3 regions of the Nitratireductor sp. StC3 genome follow, and region 1 is predicted to be linked to each of the others. Evidence: predicted binding sites of a transcription regulator. Region 1 holds the regulator's gene; each other region holds the start of a gene.
What was found. The regulator PhoB, encoded in region 1, activates phosphate uptake and scavenging genes when phosphate is short. The targets are predictions, from matches to a motif close to TGTCATNNANCTGTCAT.
Positions count from the first base shown of each region.

Region 2: the regulator PhoB is predicted to act here: its motif matches at 4,177-4,193, upstream of phnF (phosphonate metabolism transcriptional regulator PhnF).
Region 3: the regulator PhoB is predicted to act here: its motif matches at 2,530-2,546, upstream of phnC (phosphonate ABC transporter ATP-binding protein).

Region 1 is NZ_PYBP01000014.1:34,231-40,449, reverse strand. Features, by position in the region: partial or broken gene pstA (phosphate ABC transporter permease PstA) at 1-1,372, shown strand, start outside; gene pstB (phosphate ABC transporter ATP-binding protein PstB) at 1,386-2,201, shown strand; gene phoU (phosphate signaling complex protein PhoU) at 2,242-2,955, shown strand; gene phoB (phosphate regulon transcriptional regulator PhoB) at 2,974-3,663, shown strand; gene C7T96_RS21365 (VCBS repeat-containing protein) at 3,679-5,409, opposite strand; gene C7T96_RS21360 (di-heme oxidoredictase family protein) at 5,406-6,219, opposite strand, start outside.
Region 2 is NZ_PYBP01000002.1:398,983-405,201, reverse strand. Features, by position in the region: gene phnK (phosphonate C-P lyase system protein PhnK) at 37-813, opposite strand; gene C7T96_RS06460 (alpha-D-ribose 1-methylphosphonate 5-phosphate C-P-lyase PhnJ) at 860-1,753, opposite strand; gene C7T96_RS06455 (carbon-phosphorus lyase complex subunit PhnI) at 1,901-3,010, opposite strand; gene phnH (phosphonate C-P lyase system protein PhnH) at 3,016-3,627, opposite strand; gene phnG (phosphonate C-P lyase system protein PhnG) at 3,627-4,097, opposite strand; gene phnF (phosphonate metabolism transcriptional regulator PhnF) at 4,207-4,947, shown strand; gene C7T96_RS06435 (hypothetical protein) at 4,961-5,182, opposite strand; gene C7T96_RS06430 (DMT family transporter) at 5,314-6,204, opposite strand.
Region 3 is NZ_PYBP01000002.1:405,829-412,047, forward strand. Features, by position in the region: gene phnL (phosphonate C-P lyase system protein PhnL) at 1-106, shown strand, start outside; gene C7T96_RS06475 (DapH/DapD/GlmU-related protein) at 103-720, shown strand; gene C7T96_RS06480 (GyrI-like domain-containing protein) at 880-1,149, shown strand; gene C7T96_RS06485 (transporter substrate-binding domain-containing protein) at 1,236-2,294, opposite strand; gene phnC (phosphonate ABC transporter ATP-binding protein) at 2,615-3,436, shown strand; gene phnD (phosphonate ABC transporter substrate-binding protein) at 3,497-4,402, shown strand; gene phnE (phosphonate ABC transporter, permease protein PhnE) at 4,465-5,322, shown strand; gene phnE (phosphonate ABC transporter, permease protein PhnE) at 5,322-6,219, shown strand, end outside.

The DNA.
Region 1 (6,219 bases):
GGCGGACAAGATCGATCCGGCCGATCCGGGCGCGGCGAATTTTCTCGGGCTTGTCCATGACGGGATGGCCGGCGAGTTTCCGCAGGTCTCCGGGCGGCAGGAACGCCGGCTCCTGCGCGGCCTGGTCTCGACGGGGGCGGGCGTGATGCTGCGCGAAGCGATCGAGGCGGACCCGACCATGCTCGGGGGGACGCGCCGGATCGCCGTGCCGCTCGACGATTTCGCCGATCTTTATCTGAAAGGCCTGCTGGCGAAGTCGGGGCCGTCGCGCCGGATCGCGGGGGTCACGGTTTCGGGTGCGGGCGACGAGGTCGCGGTCGGCTTTCCCGACGACGCCATCCTGGCGATGGCGCGCGGCGCGGGTGCGGTGGACGGCGAGGACGGCGGCCTGCGCCTGACCAGCGGATCGCAATCGCTTTTGCTCGAGATCGTCGGCGGCACGCTGAAGATCACCGAATTGTCGACGGGAGAGGCCGGCGGCGCCATTGGCAAGGCGACGGTTCTGGAGCCCTTGGCAAGCGCGTCCGACATGCCGGCCGACGCTATGTTGCGCACCATCGAGACCGCGGAAGCCAATCGCAAGATCACCGATCGCGAGATCGTCTGGCTCGACCGGCTCGCCGGGGCTGGAAAGATCGAGAACCGTTGGAATACGCTGTTTTTCTTCACCGGCGCCAGCCGCGAACCGGAACTCGCCGGTATCTGGGGGGCGGTGGTCGGCTCGGCACTGACGATGGTCGTCACCTTGGCGCTGTCCTTTCCGATCGGGGTCGCCGCGGCGATCTATCTCGAGGAGTTCGCAACCAAGAACCGGCTTACCAATCTCATCGAGGTCAATATCAACAACCTTGCCGCCGTTCCGTCGATCGTCTTCGGCCTGCTCGGTCTGGCGGTCTTTCTCAACTGGTTCAGCCTGCCGCGATCGGCCCCGCTTGTCGGCGGCATGGTGCTTGCGCTGATGACGCTGCCCACGATCATCATCGCCGCGCGCGCGGCGCTGCGGGCGGTGCCGCCCTCGATCCGCGAGGCCGCGCTGGGCATCGGGGCGTCCAAGGTCCAGACCGTCTTCCACCACGTCTTGCCGCTGGCCATGCCCGGCATCATGACCGGGACGATCATCGGCATGGCCCAGGCGCTGGGCGAGACGGCGCCGCTCCTGATGATCGGCATGGTCGCCTTCATCGTCGACATACCCGGCGGCTTCACCGACGCCGCCACCGTCCTGCCGGTGCAGATTTTCATGTGGGCCGATTTTCCGGAACCCGCCTTTCAGCAAAAGACGTCCGCCGCGATTTTGATCCTGCTCGGATTTCTTGTGATCATGAACGCCATCGCCGTCGTGCTGCGCAAGCGCTTCGAGCGGCGGTGGTAACGGAGTGAGGACGATGAACATGCTGACCGAAGCCGGTGTTGAACAGCAACTCGCCGACCAGGGGAACACCCCGGCCATCAAGATGCGTGGCAAGGGCGTGACCGTTCATTACGGCGACAAGCAGGCCCTTTTCGGGGTCGATCTCGATGTGCCCGAAAAGCAGGTGACGGCGTTGATCGGCCCGTCCGGCTGCGGCAAGTCCACCTTCCTGCGCTGTCTCAACCGCATGAACGACACGATCCCGATCTGCCGCGTCGGCGGCGATATCACACTGGACGGCGAAGACATCTACGACCCCAAGATCGACGTCGTCGAACTGCGTGCGCGCGTCGGCATGGTATTCCAGAAGCCGAACCCGTTCCCCAAGTCGATCTACGAGAACATCGCCTATGGTCCGCGCATTCACGGCCTGACCAAAAACAAGGCCGAGCTCGATGCGGTGGTGGAATCGAGCCTGCGCAAGGCCGCCTTGTGGGACGAGGTCAAAGACAGGCTGCAGGAGCCGGGCACCGGGCTTTCCGGCGGCCAACAGCAGCGCCTGTGCATTGCGCGGGCGATCGCCGTGTCGCCGGAAGTCATCTTGATGGACGAGCCGTGCTCGGCGCTGGATCCGATCGCCACGGCCAAGGTCGAGGAGCTGATCGACGAGCTCAGGCAGAACTACACGATCGTGATCGTGACCCACTCCATGCAGCAGGCCGCCCGCGTTTCGCAGCGCACGGCGATGTTCCATCTCGGCTATCTGGTCGAGGAAGGGGCCACCGACAAGATGTTCACGAATCCCGACGACAAGCGCACGCAGGACTACATCACCGGCCGGTTCGGCTGACCGGGCGTTTGCGCGTTTTTTCGAATGCAAGGATGAACCGATGGGCGAACATATCGTCACTTCTTTCGGCGAGGAGTTGGAAGGCGTCGACCGCCTGATCCGCGAGATGGGCGATTTGGCGGGGACGATGGTCGCCGACGCCACGCGGGCGCTGTTGTCGTCGGACAATCCACTGGCGCAGCGCGTCGTGTCTGACGATGCGATCATGGATGCCAAGCAGCGCGAGCTCGATGACCGGGCGATCACGCTGATTGCCCGGCGCCAGCCGATGGCGCAGGACCTGCGCGCGGTGATCGGCGCGATCCGCATGGCGGGCGATCTGGAACGGATCGGCGACCTTGCCAAAAACATCGCCAAGCGTGTCGGCGCCGTCGGCCAGACGACCACGCCCAAAAGCCTGTCGCAGTCGATCGAATCGATGGCGGAGATGGTGCATGCCCAAGCCTCCGGCATCGTCGACCGCTATGTCGCGCGCGATGCCGCGGCGCTCAAGTCGCTTCGTGCCGGCGACGAGAAGATCGACATCAAATACACCGCCATCTTCCGCGAATTGCTGACCTATATGATGGAAGACCCGCGCAACATCACCGCCTGCACGCATCTGTTGTTCTGTGCCAAGAACCTCGAGCGCATCGGCGATCACGCGACCAATATCGCCGAGAACGCCTATTATGTGATGACCGGCGAACAACTCCCCATCAACCGGCCGAAGCTCGACGAAACAGCCGTTTCGAGCGCGGCGTCCGAAGCTTGACGGAGTGCCGACTTGGCTATGAATGCGGCAAAGATCATGGTCGTGGAGGACGAGGAGCCGCTTTGCGTGCTGCTCAAGTACAACCTCGAGGCCGAGGGCTATCAGGTCGAGGTCATCACGCGCGGCGACGAGGCCGAAATCCGCCTGCAGGAAAGCGTGCCCGACCTTCTGGTGCTCGACTGGATGATCCCGGCCGTGTCTGGGATCGAATTGTGCCGGCGGCTGCGCATGCGACCCGAGACCGAGCGCCTGCCGGTGATCATGCTGACGGCGCGCGGCGAGGAGAGCGACCGCGTGCGCGGCCTGTCGACCGGTGCCGACGACTATCTGGTCAAGCCGTTCTCGACGCCGGAGTTCATCGCGCGCGTGCGCGCGCTGCTGCGACGCGCCAAGCCGGAGGTGTTGTCGAGCGTCTTGAAGGTCGGCGACATCGTGCTCGACCGCGAGGCGCACCGCGTCTATCGCGGCAAGAGCGAGATCCGGCTCGGCCCTACGGAGTTCCGGCTTTTGGAATTCCTGATGCAGCATCCAGGCCGCGTGTTCTCGCGCAGCCAGTTGCTCGACAATGTGTGGGGCGAGACGATCTATATCGACGAGCGCACCGTCGACGTGCATGTCGGTCGGTTGCGCAAGGCGGTCAATGTCGGCCGGCTTCCCGATGTCATCCGCACCATTCGCGGGGCGGGCTACGCGATCAAGGATGGTTAGCGCCGGGCGGCGGTGTCACCGCGCGCTGCCGGCCTTCCAGCTGTCGCCGTCCTTGCGCCGAGCCGTGTCGGCGTGCGGTGCCTCGGGCGGATACCAGTAGCGCGCCGCGTCGGCCTCGCGCGCAATCAGCACGAAATTGTTGGCGAACACCCGGTAGGGCGCGCTCCATTCGCCGTCCGGCCACTTGATGCGCACCTGGGCCCGTTCGGCGGTGCCCAGCCCGACATGGACGAAGCCGGCATGGCCGGAGGCGTGGCCGCCGCCGACTTGTACCGTGCGACTATAGGTGTTGTTGCCGGCCTTGACTGAAATGAGCGCGCCGACGGCGTGGCGGTTGGGGGCCGGCTGGCTGAGCTCCACGGCCAGGAAATTGCCCATCGGCCTTGTGCCGAACGCCGTCCTGGCGCCGCGATTGCGGAACAGCGACAGGTTCTGCTCGCGGTTGACGACGGCCAAGTCCAGCATGCCGTCTGCGTTGAAATCGGTCACGACCGCGCCGCGCCCCTTGGTCGGCCGGTCGATGCCGGCCAGGTGGCCGGCCTCCACGAAGGTGCCGTCCCATTGGCCCAATAGCAAATTGTCGGGATCGACCGCGGCGAAGTCGGGCATGCGCTCGACATTGCCCTTGGCGATAAAGAGGTCGAGCAGGCCGTCATTGTTGAGATCGGCGAATTCGGAATGCCAGCCGGTGGACGGTTTCAAATCGTCGCTGGCGTAGGGGCGGTGGGCGGTCGCGCCCTTTTCGAAGGCGATGTCGACATAGGCGGGCTCGTCCTCGTCTGCCTCTTCGGAGAGCTTTTGCAGCTTGGTGTCGCCCATCGAGGTCAGCGCGTATTCGGGGAAGCCGTCGCCGTCGAGGTCGCCCTCGGCGATGCCCATGCCCCAGATCGTCAGGTGCTGCCAGCCTTCCGATTTGCGATAGGCGCGCGGCGGTCGGTCGGGCTCGACGCGCCAGAGCTGTTCCTGGCCGCCGCGATAATAATGCCGGTCATTGGTGATGCGCAGCGCCGGCGTTCCCGAGCGGTTCCAGTCGGTGAACAGCATCGACAGCGCGCAATAGCCGGGCCTGAGCGCGCTGGCGGCGGCATAGTCGGGCCGGGGGCCGGCGCCGGGCCGGTGGAGCCGGTTGTCGTGGCAGGTGCCCCAGGGCGATCCGGGCGCGTTGCGGTCGACATAATTGCCGAAGGCGAGCGTGGGAAAACGCCGGCCCTCCTCCCAGCTCGCCGCGAAGGCCGTCGTCCAGGCCCGCCCGCCGTCGAAGGTGAAGGCGCGATTGGCCTTTTCGAAGGCGCAGTCCGGTCGGCCCTTCAGGATCAGGTTTTCGCCGAGCCGCAGGACGACGAGGTCCTGGTGGCCGTCATCGTCGATATCGAGCGGATAGGCGCCGAGTACCTTGTCGAGGTCGTCCGGATCGAGGCCGAGCGGGGTCTCGTCGAAACGCAGCGCGCCGCCGGCCGTGCTGCGGTTGCGGTAGAGCCGGGCCGGTTCGCGGCCGCCGGCCACGAACAAATCGGGCAGGCGGTCGCCATCGCAGTCGAGTGCCGCCGCGCCGCCGCCGACGAAGAATTCCCAGGGGCCGCGATAGGCGTGGACGAGCCCCGCCGCGCGCGCCTGCTCCTCCATTACCGGAACATCGCCAGACGGATCGGGCAGGGCCTCGTCGGCGTAAAGCGGCGTCGACAAAAGCGCCGCGGCGATCGCGGCCCGGCGCGCGAGACGCAGAATGGGGTGCGACCGGGCGGTCATGGCGTGACCCGCGCCGGCTCGATCACCAGGGTCTTCAAAAAGGCGATCAGGGCGCTGCGCTCGGTTTCGCCAAGCGCGAGGTAATTGTCGCGCGCCGCGCGCGCGTCGCCGCCATGGGCGCGGATCACGACATCGAGCGAGGGCAGGTCGTTGCGATGGCCGTAGGGATCGGTCGAGCCGACGCCCCATAATTCGGCCGTCATGAAGACGTTGCGTTCCACGAAACGCTGGGCGAGCAGCTCGTTGCCGAGCACGGCGACCTGGCGGTCGGCGATCCGATGGCGCTTCAGGTCGCCGAACAGCGGGACCATGATCTCGCCCTTGTCGTTGCGCGGCAGGCGTTTGGTCCATTCGAGCAGGGCAAGGTCGTAGATCGCGCCTTTCTCGACATCGCCGGTGCGCAGCGTGCCGGCCATGTCGTCGGGGCCGGGATCGGCGAAATCGAGCGAGGCCAGCGGCAGGAACGGCTTGTGGCAGGTCTCGCAGCCGATGGCGGCGAAAGTCGTTTCGCCGCGGGCGGCGGCCGCGCGCCAGGCGGCCTCTTCGGGCACGGCGCGCACCGGTGCCGGCAGGCCGGCCTGCCAGGCGACGAGCGCGGACACGTCGCCGACGCTGATCTCGTCGTCATGACCGTCGCCGTCATGGTCGCGCTCGCCGGTCCAGCGCGTGCCGAAACGCTCTTGCGGCTGCATGCCGTGATGATGGTTGAGCGCGTTGACGGTGAACTGGCGCAGCGACGTCATGACGCCCTTCTGGCTGAACGGCCTGACCGTCAGATCGGCGTCGACGCCCTCGATGCCCGTCAGGTCG
Region 2 (6,219 bases), on a different contig from region 1:
TCCGAGCCTCGGCTCCCGGGGTTCGCGCTCATGTCCTCACACCTGCAGGATCGAGGAGACGAGAAGCTGGGTGTAGGGCGCCTGCGGGTCGTCGAGCACCCGGTCGGTCAGGCCGTGCTCGACGACGTGACCGTCCTTCATCACCATCATGCGATGCGACAGAAGCCGGGCGACGGCGAGGTCGTGCGTGACGACGATGGCGGCCAGGCCGAGCTCGCTGACGAGGCCGCGCACAAGATCGAGCAGGCGCGCCTGCACCGACACGTCGAGCCCGCCGGTCGGTTCGTCCATGAAGATCAGCCGCGGATGGGTGACGAGGTTGCGCGCGATCTGCAGGCGTTGGCGCATGCCGCCCGAAAAGGCGCGCGGCTGGTCGTCGACGCGGTCCTCGGCGATCTCGACGCGGCCCAGCCAGTCGACGGCGGTGGCGCGAATATTGCCGTAGTGGCGATCACCGACCGCCATCAGGCGCTCCCCGACATTGGCGCCGGCCGAGACCGTCATCCTGAGACCGTCGGCCGGGTTCTGATGGACGAACCCCCAATCGGTACGCATCAGGAAACGGCGCTCGGCCTCGCCCATGCGGTAGAGCTCGCGCCAGCTGTCGTCGCGCATGCGGTAGCTGACCGTACCGGAGGTCGGCAACAGCCGGGTCGACACGCAGTTGAGCAAAGTGGTCTTGCCCGAGCCCGACTCGCCGACGACGGCCAGCACCTCGCCCGGCCACAAATCGAACGAGACATCGTCGCAGCCGATGCGCGCGCCATAGGATTTGGACAGGCCCGCGACACGCAGCAGGGGCTCGGCGGACATGGTCTGGCTGGTCATGGCGACACCTTTCGTAACGGAACGCGGCGGGTCATTCGGCGGCCTGCGCCATCTCGCCGACATGGCCGGCCGCGCGCCGCTTTTCGCAGAAATCGGTGTCGGAGCAGACGAACATGTGGCCGCCGCGATCGTCCAGGATCACCTCGTCGAGATAGACGTTCTCGGCCCCGCACAGCGCGCACGGCTTGTCGAATTCCTGCACCTTGAACGGGTGATCCTCGAAATCGAGGCTGACCACGTCGCAATAGGGCGGAATGGCGTAGATGCGCTTCTCGCGCCCGGCGCCGAACAATTGCAGGGCCGGCGAGCGGTGCATCTTCGGATTGTCGAATTTCGGCGTCGGCGAGGGGTCCATCACATAGCGTCCCTCGACCTTGACCGGATAGGCGTAGGTGGTGGCGATATGGCCGTGCCGGGCGATGTCCTCGTAGAGCTTGACATGCATGAGGCCGTATTCCTCGAGCGCATGCATCTTGCGGGTCTCGGTCTCGCGCGGCTCGAGAAAGCGCAACGGCTCGGGGATCGGCACCTGGTAGACCAGCACCTGGCCCTCGGCCAGCGGGTGCTCGGGAATGCGGTGGCGGGTCTGGATGATGGTCGCGCGCGCCGTTTCCGTCGTCACAGCGACGCGCGCCACCTTCTGGAAGAAGGCGCGGATCGACACCGCATTGGTGGTGTCGTCGGCGCCCTGGTCGATGACCTTCAGGACGTCGTCGGGACCGATCACCGACGCCGTCACCTGCACGCCGCCCGTGCCCCAGCCATACGGCATCGGCATCTCGCGGCTGGCGAACGGCACCTGGTAGCCGGGAATGGCGATGCCCTTGAGGATCGCGCGCCGGATCATGCGCTTGGTCTGCTCGTCCAGATAGGCGAAATTGTAGGACGGCGCTTGGGGAAGCGTTTCTGCAACACTATCGGACATGACGCGTTTCCTTCGAAAGGAGACCGACATGGACCTTCTCATCCTGCCGATCATTCTGGCGCTTGTGCTGACCGCCTATCTCATCCATCGCGGCTACCGGGCGAGGGCCCGGGGCCGGCGAACCCCCGACCAGGAGAATTAGCCGGCTCATTCGGCAGCCTTTCCCGGCGCCTCGACGGCGGCATTCATGCGCGCCTCGGCTTCCGCGCGCAGGCGGCGGACCAGGTCGAGCTCGGCCTGGAAGTCGACATAATGCGGCAGCTTCAGATGCTCGACGAATCCGGTCGCCTGGACATTGTCGGAATGCGCGATCACGAATTCCTCGTCCTGGGCCGGGGCGGTGACGTCTTCCCCGAACTCGCCGGCGCGCAATGCCCGGTCGCACAGCGCCATCGCCATCGCCTTGCGCTCGGACTGGCCGAAGACCAGGCCGTAGCCGCGGGTGAATTGTGGCGGCGCCTTGGCCGAACCCTGGAACTGGTTGACCATCTGGCATTCGGTGACCTGGATGCGGCCGAGCGGCACTGGAAACGGGAGCTCGGGCACCTCGAGCTCGATGTCGAGTTCGCCGATCCTGATCTCGCCGACGAAGGGGTGCGAGCGGGCGTATCCGCGCTGGGTCGAATAGGCGAGCGCAAGCAGAAAACCCTCGTCGCCGCGCGCCAGCGCCTGCAGGCGCAGGTCGCGCTCCATCGGAAATTCCGGCGGTTCGCGGGTGATGTCGCCGGGTTCGCGGTCGTCGGGCAGTGCCCCGTCGCCCTCGATCAGCCCGTCGCGGGCCAGGATCTGCGAAACGCGCGGCATGGCCTCGGTGTCCGCGTCGCGCGTGGCCGGCGCGGCGACGGGCGCATCGCCGGCCAGTTCGGGATCGAGCAGCCGGTGGGTGTAGTCGAAGGTCGGGCCCAGAAGCTGGCCGCCCGGCAGATCCTTGTAGGTGGCCGATACCCGGCGTTCGATCAGCATCGCGCCGGTGTCGGCCGGCCTCGCATAGCCGAACCGCGGCAGGGTGGTGCGGTAGGCGCGCACCAGAAAGATCGCCTCGATCATGTCGCCGCGCGCCTGGCGGATGGCGAGCGCGGCGAGTTCCCGGTCGTAAAGCGAGCCTTCGGCCATCACCCGGTCGACGGCGAGGGCGAGCTGTTCGACGATCTGGTCGAGGCCGAGCGCCGGCACGTCGCGGTCGCCGCGGCGCCGATCGGCGAGCAGGCGGTGCGCGTTGTCGATGGCGGCCTCGCCGCCCTTCACGGCAACATACATGGCTTCTAGCCCTCCGTTTCGACGATGCGGGTGGTGCGCGGCAGACAGGCGAGCGCACCGGGCGCCGTCAGGACGAGGTCGACGCCGCGCGGGAAACGCCCGTTGTTCTGCCGCCACTGCGCGGCCAGATGACGCGGCAGCGGCGCCGGCGCCAGCCGCGCGCGGCTCTCGATGCCCGGCCCTTCCAGAACCAGCGTCTCACCGGCCGTCAGGGTGTCGAGCTGAAGGATGATGGTGGCCGAACGATCCGGGTAGTCCTGCGAGCCCTGGGCGAAATTTTCCAGCGCCATCAGCTCGCCCGGCCGCGAGACCAGGGCGAAATGAGCCTCGGCCGGCGTGAAGGCGAACGGCGCGCCGGTGTGGAAGCCGAGCCAGTCGCGGATTTCGCCGGAGCCCTGCAGCTCGGGATCGAGCCAGACCGGCGTGTCGTGGTCGCACAAGGTCAGCGCCACGGCACCGGCCTCGGCGGTCAGCGGCGCGGGCGGAGCAGCCAGCGGCGGCAGGGCCTGGGCGGTGCCCGGCCGGGCCATGGCCTCCATCAGCGCGCGGAAGACGCCTTGCGCGGCAATCACCGGTTCGGCGAAGCCGCCATCGATCGATCGGGTGGAAAACGCCATCAATCCTCTCCGCGCACCATGGTGAAAAAGTCGACCTTGGTGGCCGCCGTCTCGCGTCGGCGCTCGCTGTCGGCAGCCGCCCCGGCGGCGCGCAGCGGCGCGACGATCCTGTCCTCGACCCATGCACGGCTTTGCGGGCGCTGCCACAGCGCGTCGACCGTCGCCGCGATCCGCACCTTGTCGCGATCGCGACCGAGCGCGTAGGCATGACCGACCTCGCCGGTCGCCAGCCGCACCGTGGCGCGCGTCACCGTCGCCTCGCCGAGATTGAAGGCCGCGCCGCCGCCGCCCATGCGCCCCCGCAGCATCACCAGCCCGGTCTCGGGGCCGCGCACCAGTTCGGCGCCTTCGTCGAAATTGGCCTCTGCCCAGAGCCGGCGCAGCGTATCGCCGCCGGCCCGCGCGACCACGGCCATGGCGTCCCGACGCGCTGGCCGGCCTGCCTCGTCCTGCCTGTCTTGCTTTGTCATCCGATTCGACCGTTGCTGTGATTATTTGTCTATTGATATAGACAAGCATACAAATTATACCTTGTTCTAGCGCGTGTCCATGACGTTCGCGTGACAGGGCGAAATGGCGATGAAAAAAACCGACAAGACCATGGAACGGCGCAGCGGCATATCGCTGTGGCGCCAGATCGCCGACCAGATCAGGCGCGATATCGGCCAGAACCGGTTGGGCGCGAACGGGCGCCTGCCGCCCGAGACCGCGCTCGCGGCGCATTTCGGCGTCAACCGCCACACCCTACGCAGCGCGATCGCCGCGCTGGTCGAGGAGGGCGTCTTGCGCGCCGAGCAGGGGCGCGGCACCTTTGTCGAACGGCGCCGGCGCCTGACCTATCCGATCGGCGTGCGCACCCGGTTTTCCGAGGGACTGCGCGACCAGGCCCGCGACAGGCGCGGCCATCTGCTCGACCATCGCCTGGAGGCCGCCGACCAGCGTACGGCCGAGGCGCTCGCTCTGGCGCCCGATGCGCGGGTGATTCGCATGGACACGGTGTCGGAAGCCGACGGCCGCCCGGTGTCGCGCGCGACGAGCTGGTTCGATGCCGACCGTTTCGCCGGCTTCGCCGAGGCCTATCGCGAACTCGGTTCGATCACGCTGGCGTTCCAGCGTTACGGCGTCGCCGACTATTTCCGGGCGTCGACGCTGGTGTCGGCCCGCCATGCCGACGACGGCGACCTCGACGATCTGCGCCTGTCGGCGGGCGCGATCGTGCTGGTGGCGGTGGCCGTCAATATCGACACTGAGGGTCGGCCGATCCAATTCGCCGAAACGCGTTTCGCCGCCGACAGGGTCGAGTTGTCGGTCACGGCCTGACGAGGCCGCGCGGCTAGTCGCTCTCCCCGTCCCGTCCGTCCGGGCCGGCGGGCCCTTGGGGCGGCGCCCAGGCGATGAGCAGGCTCCAGACCCCGTAAGCGGTGGCCGCGGCGGCAAGCAGCGCCCAGCCGGTCTGGCCGTTCAGCCATTCCAGCGCCGCCCAGCCGGCGCATGCGGCGATGATCGCCAGCCGCCGCCACAGGGGATCGAACACCGAACCGGACTGTCCGCTCATGCCGCCCGCTCCGGCCGGAGGAAAACATCCCGCGCAATCAGACCCATTGCCGATCTCCCGTTTCGCCCCGAAAATGCATCATCCCGGCCCGCGATCAAGCAGCGATGCGCGCTGCGGACACGATGCCAGGCTCAAGCCGGGAGGGTTCGTTCGCGCCGCATCAAATATAGCGAGGCCGCAACGATCAGCGCCGCGCCCGGCCAGAAGCCCGGCGTCGGCGCAGCACCGAACACCACCCAGCCGGCGACGATGTTGAACGGCAGCTTCAGATCGTCGAACGGCTGCAGATAGGCGGCATCGGCGCTGGCATAGGCCCAGGTCAAAAGATATTGCGCGAGCCCGGTCAGGGCACCGGCGGCAAACAGCGCCCACCAGGCGGCCTGCGGCGGGATCTCGAAACCCGAGCCGAGCCAGATCGCGGCATTGATCGGGGTCAGTAGCAAAAGCAGATAGACGGTGATGCCGGCCGTGGGCTCCAGCCGCGTCAGATATTTGGTGATCAGCGACGTGCCGGCCCAGCACGCCGCCGCCAGCACCGGCAGGAAAGCGTGATAGGTGAAGCTTTCCGACCAGGGCGCGATGATGATCATGGCGCCGGCGAAACCGCCCGCCGTGGCCGCGATGCGGGCGAAATCGACCCGCTCGCGCAGAACCAGGCCCGCCCCCGCCATGACGAAGAACGGCGAGGTCATAGCGAGCGCGATTGCCTGCCAGATCGGTACGACCGACAGGCCGTAGACCCAAAGCTGGATGCCGGCCGCGGCCAGAAGCACCCGCGCCAGATGCAGGAAGACATGCCGCGTGTGCAGGATGTGTATGCCGCCGCGCCAGACCAGGGGCGCGGCGAGCGCCAGCGCGATGGCATATTGCCAGAATGCGATCGCGGGCGCGGAGGCGCCGGCATTGACACTCGCCCATTGCACGGCGACGTTGAGGCCGGCAAAGGCGAGGCCGGCCGCCACCATGATCGCGGCGCCGCGCAGCGCGGCCGGGGTGGTTTCGATCGAGGCTATCTGGCTCATTCGGTCCGATCCTTT
Region 3 (6,219 bases), on a different contig from region 1:
GGCCGGCGTCGCCCTGCTCGGCATTTTTCACGATCAGGACGTGCGCGAAGCGGTCGCCGACCAGATCATCGACGTGACCGATTTCGCTCCCGCAAAGGCCGCCTGATGCCGAAACTTTCCGAAACCCCGTTCATTCATCCGACCGCCGAGGCAAGCGGCTCGACGCTCGGCCGCTATACCGAAATCGCCGAGCGGACCCATTTCCAGGATTCGGTCCTGGGCGACTATTCCTACGTGATGCAGGATTGCGGCGTCTGGTGCGCCGAAATCGGCAAATTCGCCAATATCGCCGCCGCCGTGCGCATCAACGCCACCAACCACCCGACCTGGCGGCCGACGCTGCACCATTTCACCTATCGCGCGTCCGACTATTGGGAGGATGCCGAGCACGAGGAGGCGTTTTTCGACTGGCGCCGCCAGAACAAGGTCACGATCGGTCACGATACCTGGTTCGGCCACGGCTCGACCGTCCTGCCCGGGGTCAGCATCGGCGACGGCGCCGTCATCGGGGCCGGCGCGGTGGTGTCCAAGGATGTCGCGCCCTACACGATCGTCGGCGGCGTTCCGGCGAAACCGATCCGCGAGCGTTTCGATCGCGCGACCGCGGCGCGGTTTCAGGAACTGGCCTGGTGGGACTGGGATCACCGGCGCCTGCGCGGCGCGCTCGACGATTTCCGCACCCTCGACGCCGCCGCCTTCCTGGAAAAATACCAGGGCTGATCCGAAGCCTGCCCGGCGAAGCGCTGTGCCACGGTCACGAGCTCGGGCGGTCGATCGAGGAGCGGGGGTTGCGCGAGGGGACCGAAATCGGTTTCTCGTCGATCTACTGCCTGCTCGACAAGCTGCTAAAGTCCGGGCCGGTCGAGCCGCTTGCCGGACATGGCGCCGGACTTCGTCGACGAGGGCCTGTTCGACGGCGCGGTCGCCAAGGCGTCGCGAAAATTGGACGCGCCCCTCCAACACCTTAGTCTGGCGCCCTTGGAAGAGGGGCCTTGCCCGCAGACGATGCATATCGGCTCTCACGATGACGAAGGGCCGGCGCTGGCCTGGTTTGACGGCGAGCTGATGCCGTCGCGCGGCTACGAATTTTCCGGTCCGCACCACCAGATCTATCTCGGCGATCCGCGAAGGTCGAACCGTCGAAGTTGAAGACGATCCTACGTCAGCCGGTACGGCGGGCCTGACGCGTTCCCGCCGCCTGCTTTAGGAGAGTTCCCGGAACCGCTGCGGACCGACTATTGCGCCGCGCCGAAATATTGTTCGCGCAATGCCTCGACCCGACCGTTTTCATGCATGCCGAGAAGTTGGATGGTTACCGGGCGCGTCAACGCGCTGCCATGGGCGAGCCCGAAACCGTATTTGTCCGGTTCGAAGATTGGCCCCACCACCTCGAAAGTCTCCTTCGGGTGGCTATGCGTGAAATATTCAAGCACCGGTGCGTCGCCGACGATAGCGGCGACCCGGTCGCCTCGCAAAGCTTCCGCGGCGGCGTCCAAATCGTCGAACGAACTGTGAGCGATCGCGGTTTCGCGCACGAATTCCTCGGCCACGCTGCCGGTGAAAACACCGACGCGCTTGCCGGGAAGATCCTCAAGACTGTTGATCTGGCTGGTGAGTGAAAGCGTGGTCATCACGCTTGTCACCGAGGAGGTGACATAAGCAAGCACCGCAATGCCGCAGACCAGCCACAGCGCCTGCCACATGCGGCCGATCCAACCGAACAGGTTCTTGCGTGACGGCATTTTCCCCGACGTTGCCACCGACATGACCGAGTAGAAGCTTTCGGCCAGACCGTCGCGCCACCGGCGCGGAAAGTTCGCGTCGAAGCGCCGGTCGAAAAACGTCAGAAGGATGGTGGCCGCCACGATGACCAGCGCCAACCATCCATAGGCGCGCAGATGGCCCGAATTGTGCAGCCCGGCGACCACGTCGCCGAATCCGGCGCTTCGGTTTTCGGCGACCATGATCCGCAGTCCGGCGTCGAACCATGGATGGGTGAAGTCTATGCGCTCGGCGCGCTTGCGCGTGATGGTGAGGTTGGTGACCGCCACATCGACCGACCCGTCCGCGATCGCGTCGACGAGGGTACGAAGGGACGGGTAGGGTTTGTAGCTGAAGTCCAATTCGAGCTGTTCGGCGATCTCTTCCCACAGATCTATCGCCATGCCTTCGTAACCGTTCTCCGCGGCGATGACGAACGGCGGGCTGGCATAGACCCCGACACTGAGCCGGTCCGCCGGCGTGTTCCCCTCCTGCACGGACGCTGTCGTGACCGTGCCAAGCAGAAGCAGCATGGCAAGTGTGCCACGCGCGAGAAGTACGCGAAGGATCGTGGTTTTACGTCTCGCCGCGTATCTGCGGCAGGGTTGTGATGTCGACAGGAGAGCCATGGCGCGGTGCAATAAACGAACCGTATCGGCATCTCAACTCTTTCGTCATCGAACAGCCAGTCGGCGAAAATTTTCTCGGACCGACGATGGCAACAAGCAACGACGGGGAGCCGCCCATCCGTGTGCGGCGTTACAGAACTGTCATCATCCTGACATTCCACTTTCACGCGGCTTCGGTAGCGCAAGTCCCAAGACAGGCGAAAAACCGCCGTGGGAAAGCAAGCATGCTGAAAATCCAGAAGGTCACGCGACGTTTCGGCAACAAGACCGCTGTCGACGCTGTCGACGTGGAGATCGGCGACGGCCAGATGGTCGGCATCATCGGCCGCTCCGGGGCGGGGAAATCGACCCTGTTGCGCATGATCAACCGGCTGGTCGACCCCTCGGAAGGGGCGATCTCGTTCGCCGATCGCGAAGTCTCCGCCTTGCGCGGCGTCGCCCTGCGGGCCTGGCAGCGCGACTGCGCGATGATCTTCCAGCAGTTCAATCTCGTGCCCAGGCTCGACGTGGTTTCCAACGTGCTGCACGGCGTGCTCAATCGCCGCTCGACGCTGGCGACGGTGTTCAGTCTCTATCCGACCAAGGATATTCACACCGCGATCGACATTCTCGACCGGCTCGGCATCGCCGATCACGCGGCCAAGCGCGTCGAGGCGCTCTCAGGCGGCCAGCAGCAGCGCGTGGCGATCGCGCGGGCCCTGATGCAGGACCCGAAGGTCATCCTCGCCGACGAGCCGATCGCCTCGCTCGATCCGATGAACGCCCAGATCGTCATGGATACGCTGCGCCGGATCCACGACGAGGACGGCCGCATGATCGTGTGCAATCTGCACACGCTCGACACGGCCCGCCGCTATTGCGACCGGGTCATCGGCATGCGCGACGGAGCGGTGGTTTTCGACGGCGCTCCGGACGAGCTGACGACCTCGGTCGCGCGCCAGATCTACGGCGCGGATGAAAGCTTCTCGGAAGCGTCCACCTCGACGTCGATCGAAGCCCTCGAGCCGGAACGTCTGCCGGTCCGCGAGCCGGCTTACGCCGTCTGATCCGAATCGTCTGCGCGAAAACCCAGGCTGATTTCCACCCCACATCAAGGAGTAACGAGCATGAAAAAATTGATCGCAGCCCTGCTTACCTCGGCCGCGCTTGCAGCGCCGGCGCTTGCCCAGGACCAGGTCACCGAATTCCGCATCGGCATTCTCGGCGGTGAAAATGCCCAGGACCGCATGACGTCGAACGAATGCGTCCGTGCCTATGTCGAGGAACTCCTCGGCGTCGAGACCAAGCTGTTCACCCCGGCCGACTATGACGGCGTCATTCAGGGCCTGCTCGGCGGCACGATCGATATGGCCTGGCTCGGTGCGTCGGGCTACGCCAAGACCTATCTGACCGACCCCGAGGCGGTCGAGCCGGTGCTGGTGAAGACCAATCTCGACGGTTCGTTCTCCTATCACTCCGTGGGTTTTGCGCGGAAGGATTCCGGCATCACCTCGCTCGCCGACATGAAGGGCAAGAAGTTCGGCTTCGGCGATCCGAACTCGACCTCCGGCTATCTGATCCCGTCGATCGAAATTCCCGAAGAGATCGGCGCGACGATGGAAGACGGCGTCTATTTCGACGAGGTGGTGTTCACGGGCGGTCATGAGCAGACGATCGTCGCGGTCGTCAACGGCGACGTCGATGCGGGCGTGACCTGGGCCGACGGCCAGGGCGCCTGGGAAGACGGCTACAATTCGGGCGCTTTGCGCAAGGCTGCCGATTCCGGCATCGTCGACATGAACGACATCGTGGAAATCTGGAAGTCGAAGCCGATCCCGGAAGGCCCGATCGTGCTGCGCAAGGCCCTGCCGGCCGACGTCAAGGAGAAGGTGACGGCGTTCCTGAACGGCCTCCACGCCAAGGACGAACAATGCGCCTACAACATGGCTGCGGGCGAAACCGCCGGTTTCGAGCCCATCGGGCATGACGCCTACGAATCGATCATCGCCGTGCGCCGCGCCAAGACAAATTGATTATCCAAGGTTTGAGGGCGGGCCCTGTCGGGGCCCGTCCGCTTTTTTGAAAGATTGCAGTGATGACCGACATCGCGCTCCGCGGCGTTGACGGCCTCAAGGTGGACTATCTGGCGCTGGTGCGCCGCCGCCGCTTGTATTCCGCTCTTCTGCTCGTCTTATTCGTTGCGCTGCTTGCCGGCGGCTTCGATCTCGCCGACAGCCGCAACGCCGGCGGCTTCTGGAGCGGCCTGTCGCAGATTTTCGACTTTCCCGTCGAACTGGTGCGGGAGGCGATAAACAAGGGCGCCGCGCTGCCGGGCAATCTGTTGCGTTACCTGCCGGCGATGATCGAGACGATCAACATCGCCGCGGTTTCGACCCTGCTTGGCGCTGTTCTGGCGGTTTTTCTTTCCCTGCTTTCGACACGCGGCCTGGCGCGCTGGCCGCGGCTCATGCCGCTGTTCCGGCGGGTGATGGACACGATGCGCGCCATTCCCGAAATCGTGATTGCCCTGGTGCTGATCTTCGTTCTGGGCGGCGGCCCGGTGCCGGCCATGATCGCCATCGCCTTCCACACCGCCGGCGCGCTCGGCAAGCTGTTTTCGGAAGTCAACGAGAACGCCGACCTCAAGCCGATCGAAGGCCTGTCGTCGGTCGGCGCGTCGTGGTTTCAGCGCATGTGGCTCGGTGTTCTGCCGCAGGTCATGCCCAACTATCTCTCCTATGCGCTGTTGCGGTTCGAGATAAACGTGCGTGCTTCCGCCATTCTCGGCTTCGTCGGCGCCGGCGGCATCGGCGCCGAGCTGCGCGTGGCGATATCCTGGGGCACCGGCCGCTACGACGCGGCCGCGGCGATCTTCCTGCTCCTGTTTCTGACCATCGTCGCCATCGACCAGCTCTCGAGCCATGTCCGCAACCGTCTCGTCGGGGGGCACTGATGACCACGCTGGATGCCGGTTTCGATCTGGCTGCCGCCAAGCGCGACGCGGAGCGACGCGCCTTCCGCAAGCGCATGCTCACCTTCGGGATTCCCGCGGCGGTGCTCGCCTATCTCGTCTATGTCGCCATTGCCTTCGACATTGCCGGGCTGGCGGCGCGTGCGCGCATGGACAATGCCCGTATTCTGCTCGCCGACATGGTCAGTCACAAGGTCCACGTGACGCGCGACAATCGTTTCGACAAGACGACGGTGGCCATCGAGGGCGAGAACAAGGGAACCTATGCCGACGATCAATGGCCGGCCTGGGTCGTGCGCGAGGGGGCGTCGACCGTCGTCGCGCTGGAAGCCGGCAATGTGGTTCGTTTCGACCCGGACGCGGTCCGCTTCGACATCCCGGATTACGGCGTTCTGGAGATCGTCCAGAACCGGAGCGGCATCACGATGACGATGCCTGCGGGCGCGACCCCCGAATGGATCAACGCCTCGTCCTCGCGCGTGACCGTTACGCGACCCGAGGGGCGCCTGACCGTCACCAAGACGCGGGCGGAAGTGTTCCGCTATTTCGGCGGTTGGGAGCTGTTCTTCTTCACCTTGGACAGCCCGTTTCACGGCAAGGACTGGGCACAACTCGCCGCGCTCGCCGTGTCCGGTGAGCGGGTGCGCGCGGGCGAATCGAACCTTGCCGCGATGGCGTCCGACGTCTGGAACAACGCGATGTGGCGCCACAAGGACGTCGCCTGGGCGATTTTCGAGACCGTGCTTATGGCTTTTCTGGGCACGATGGGCGCGGCGATCCTGGCGGTACCGCTTGCCTTCGCCGCCGCGAAGAACTTTGCCCCCGCTTTTCCGGTTCGCTTCGGCATGCGGCGTGTTTTCGACTTTCTGCGAGGCGTCG